One region of the Staphylococcus chromogenes genome, then DNA from elsewhere that is predicted to be linked to it. Evidence: predicted binding sites of a transcription regulator. Region 1 holds the regulator's gene; the other holds the start of a gene.
What was found. The regulator NrdR, encoded in region 1, represses ribonucleotide reductase genes. The targets are predictions, from matches to a motif close to AACACNATATATNGTGTT.
Positions count from the first base shown of each region.

Region 2: the regulator NrdR is predicted to act here: its motif matches at 1,486-1,503, upstream of nrdD (anaerobic ribonucleoside-triphosphate reductase).

Region 1 is NZ_CP118953.1:1,053,636-1,055,849, reverse strand. It holds gene PYW36_RS05150 (replicative helicase loading/DNA remodeling protein DnaB) at 1-1,041, opposite strand, end outside; gene nrdR (transcriptional regulator NrdR) at 1,019-1,486, opposite strand; gene PYW36_RS05140 (glyceraldehyde-3-phosphate dehydrogenase) at 1,619-2,214, opposite strand, start outside.
Region 2 is NZ_CP118953.1:66,732-68,945, reverse strand. It holds gene nrdD (anaerobic ribonucleoside-triphosphate reductase) at 1-1,443, opposite strand, end outside; gene PYW36_RS00355 (lactate/malate family dehydrogenase) at 1,699-2,214, opposite strand, start outside.

The DNA of each region.
Region 1 (2,214 bases):
CCCAAAGCTCAATTGTTCTCTATTCAATAAATCTTCAATCATCGCTTTTTGTTGAGGCGTAGGTTCTGAGCCTCCCCATGAAGTCAGCATTACTATTGGACTCGTATTGTCCATTACCTCATACCACTCTTCCCAATTCGTTACTTCCACTGCTTCAATATTTTCATCTTCATTTTGCGAGTGATCGGTATTTGACTCAGTTAAAGATGGCAATTCTTGTTGGTTTTCTATGAGGTAATATTCTTGCGCTGTCTTTCGTAAAGTGGAAATAGATATACTTTGGTCACTATTTAACGATTTTAAAATCACTGTTTTCATCACATCGGGCGATAAACGATATAAAGTGGCTAATTGGATAATCGTTGTTTTGTTAGGTTCAGAAATCACTTCGTCACTTACATAATGCGTTTGCAACATATCTTTTAACAAATCAAAATCAAACGTGACGTCTGATAAATCTACACCTTCATATCGTGATTCAATCAGTTTTTGGTCCCGTAAATGATTGGATTGTTGAGGAACTTTAAAAACATCGGTGAATTTTTTGGTAACCTCTGTATAACCGGTTAAATCTTTTTGTTGAGGTATAAAAAAGCGTTTTATTTCATGATAGCGGGCCTGCCCCACAACCTGATAAAAATAAATAGATAGCATAGGATCATTGAAGAAACCAGATGGTGAAGGCGGTGGCACAAGTTCATATATAAATTCTGTCGTTTGTTGCGAATGACGGACGTAGGTTTTTAAAAGACCAATGCCTTCCAATAGATCTAGGTTTTTTCGAAACTTCAATAAATTGATTTTCAGTTCAGACATCACCGTATAATGAGTTAAATTGGATTCAAGAGGCTGTTGATGAAATTGTTCTAAATATAAATAATAACTTACCGCTTCAGCACCAATAAGTGGAATAAACAAACGATTCAACACTTCTTGATGGAGGCGATGGTAATGGAAAGGACGAATAACTTTAAATCCGTCATGTGCATTTAATTGACTATCAAACATGGAAACCATTTTATTCACTCCGCTTATTTTCATTGATGATGCCTTGCATTGATGTTAATAACTGATCCACATCTTTAAACTCACGATAAACTGATGCAAATCGTACGTATGACACTTGATCGACGTTTATCAAAAGATCCATGACATATTCTCCGATAGCTCTCGAGGAAATTTCCGCCATCCCTGAATCTCTAAGTCGCCATTCAACTTGGTTCGTAATATCCTCTAACTGTTGAAAACGAACAGGTCGTTTTTCGCATGAACGCACTAAGCCATTTAATATTTTTTCACGGTTAAACTGTTCTCTTGTGCCATCTTTTTTTACAACAATGAGCGGACTCATCTCTATATGTTCAAAAGTAGTGAAACGAGTCCCACAATGCTCACATTCACGTCTTCGTCTAATAGCATTTAGGTCATCCACATGTCTTGAATCAATCACGCGAGATTGCGTATTTTGGCATTTTGGGCATTTCACAACTTTTCACCTTCTTCAATATTTTTGTTTCATTATACTACAAACTGTTTTAATAACCAAAGTGCAACGTTCAAAAGAGCCAAGGCGCAAAGCACACCTTGACTCTTTTTGAGGAGTTTTACATATTTTTAATTATGCTGTTACTTTAATTGCCTCTGCAATTTGTTGTAAGACATCTACAACACGAGTTGAATATGCCCATTCGTTATCATACCAAGCGAGAACTTTTACTTTTTTATCTCCCATAACGATTGTAGATTGCGCATCGATGATTGCCGAATGACTATCAGTATTAAAGTCATCAGAAACGAGAGGTTCATCCACGATATCGATGACACCATTTAGATTATTGTCTCTAAATAATTGATTTACTTCTTCTTTCGTTACAGATTGTTTCAAATCAACGACTAAATCAACTAATGAAACGTTTTTTGTAGGAACACGTAATGCCATACCGTGTAATTTTCCTTCTAATTCAGGTAAAACAAGTGCTAAAGCTTTAGCAGCACCCGTAGATGTAGGAATAATACTTTCAAATGCTGCACGCGCACGTCGTAAGTCTTTATGTGGATTATCTAAATTATTTTGATCATTTGTTACTGCATGAACAGTCGTCATAAGGCCGTTTTCAATACCGAATTTGTCATTTAATACTTTAGCAACCGGCGCTAAACAGTTTGTTGTACATGAAGCATTACTGAAAATATCGTACTCATCAACATTCAAAT
Region 2 (2,214 bases), 990 kb from region 1:
CGAATTAGTATAATACCCTTTATCTGTAATGTTTGGAATCGCCCCAAATTTTTCATAATCTAAACGACAAAAACGATCCGTCAATGATTCACTCGGTGTACTATAAATGCTAAACCAAATCTCCGTTTCTTCTGTCCATTGCTCTTGATACGCTTTCATTTCTTTTAATATCTCTAATGTGAACGCTTTGGCTTCAGCATTCGTTTCCCAATTAGGTCCATAAAATACAGTGGCAACTTCATATAAACCGATGTATCCCATAGACACTGTCGCCCGTTGGTGTTTAAACAGTTTAGCAACGGCTTCTTCCGCTTGGAGTTTATATTTAAATGCGCCGCTTTTATATAAAATCGGGGCGTTTTGAGGCGTCGCTTGAAGCACACGTTCTATCCGATACAGGAGCGCTTCATGGAGAATGTCCATACGTTCATGGAACAATTGCCAAAAAGCGTGTTTGTCCCCTTGAGATTCAATCGCGATTCGAGGCAGATTGAGCGTGACCACACCTAAATTACAACGTCCATTGTTTTCAAAATGCCCCTCTACATCACGCCAAGCCGGCAAGAAAGAACGACATCCCATCGGCGCTTTAAAATCCCCTAAAATGTCTACGAGTGCATCATAATTTAGAATATCTGGATACATGCGTTTCGTCGAACATTCGAGCGCCAATTGTTTAATATCATAATTTGGATCATCTTTACTAAAATTAACGCCTTTTTTAATCGAAAAGACCAATTTTGGAAAAATGGCAGTCATACGATTTTTACCGAGCCCTTTAATCCGTGTTTTTAAAATCGCCGTTTGAATTTTTCGGCTCAATTCATCTGTTCCGAGTCCGAAACCAAGTGTGACAAATGGCGTTTGTCCATTTGAAGTGTATAATGTGTTAATTTCATATTCTAAACTTTCAATCGCATCGTGGATATCTTGTGTCACTTGTTGATCGATATAGTCTTCTTGCGCCTTAGCTTTCACAAATTGTTCAGCAACTGCACGGTGATGTGCCTCATTATGACGGGCATATGTACTCAACAATTCGTCAACACGGTCTACTGTACATCCCCCGTATTGACTGCTAGACACGTTCGCAATAATTTGAACAAGTTGCGCCGTCGCCGTTTGAATCGATTTAGGGGAGGTCACATTCGCATTTCCAATTTCAAACCCATGGGCAAGCATGGACTCTGCATCAATGAGACAACAATTCGTCAACGGTTGAAACGGATGATAATCTAAATCATGAAAGTGAATGTCACCATTTATATGTGCTTCTGCCACGCGTTGAGGTAATAAATGTTCTAACGCATAGGACTTTGAAACCACCCCTGCGGTTAAATCTCGCATTGTTGAAAACGTGTTGCTATCTTTATTCGCATTCTCATTCACTACCGTTGGATCTTTTGTGATGAGACCTTGTAAGGCAACCTCAAGTTGTTTCATTTCACCACTCCATTCTATATATAGTATCTATTGTTAATTTAAAACACTATATATAGTAGTTCAAACAAAAATAGAAGTGTTAACATAACTGTCATAGCATTGTTGAGAAATTTTGAACTTTGAAGCGTAAACAATTTTAAAATGAATGTGATTATAAAAAGTTCAAAAATCAACTCCACCGTTGGAGATATGAAAAAACAACGAACAAAGTCTCACACAATGTTCGTTGTTCAATAGGAGAAAATCACTTATCAATTATTGATTTTTCACGTCAATCGTTGCTTTAATATACTTTTCCGCTTGTTCAAAATGGGTACGTTCATCGGCATCTAGTTCAATGTCAAAAACATGTGCGACCCCTGAGCGATTGGTTAACGTCGGTAAACCGATAGCTAGTGCTTTCTCTTCGTTGAGTGAAGTGAGTGGTAAGATAGATTTTTCATTTAACATTAAGCGTTTGATTAAGTCGACCGTCGTTTTAGAAATCGCCGCATTCGTCCATCCTTTATTTTTAAGAACATCAAAAGCGACTTTATCGACTTTTTGTGTAATGGCTTCTTTATTAATGGCCGGTTTTTGAGACAATGTTTCAAATTCTGTTAATGACATCCCTGAGATAGTCACTTTACTCCAAACAGGCACCGCATTTTTACCATGTTCACCGATAACAAATGCCTCAACACTTTTAGGGTCGATGTCGTAATGATCCGCAATCAACGTTCTAAAGCGTGCACTTTCAAGTAACGTCCCTGTCCCCATAATTTTTTCATT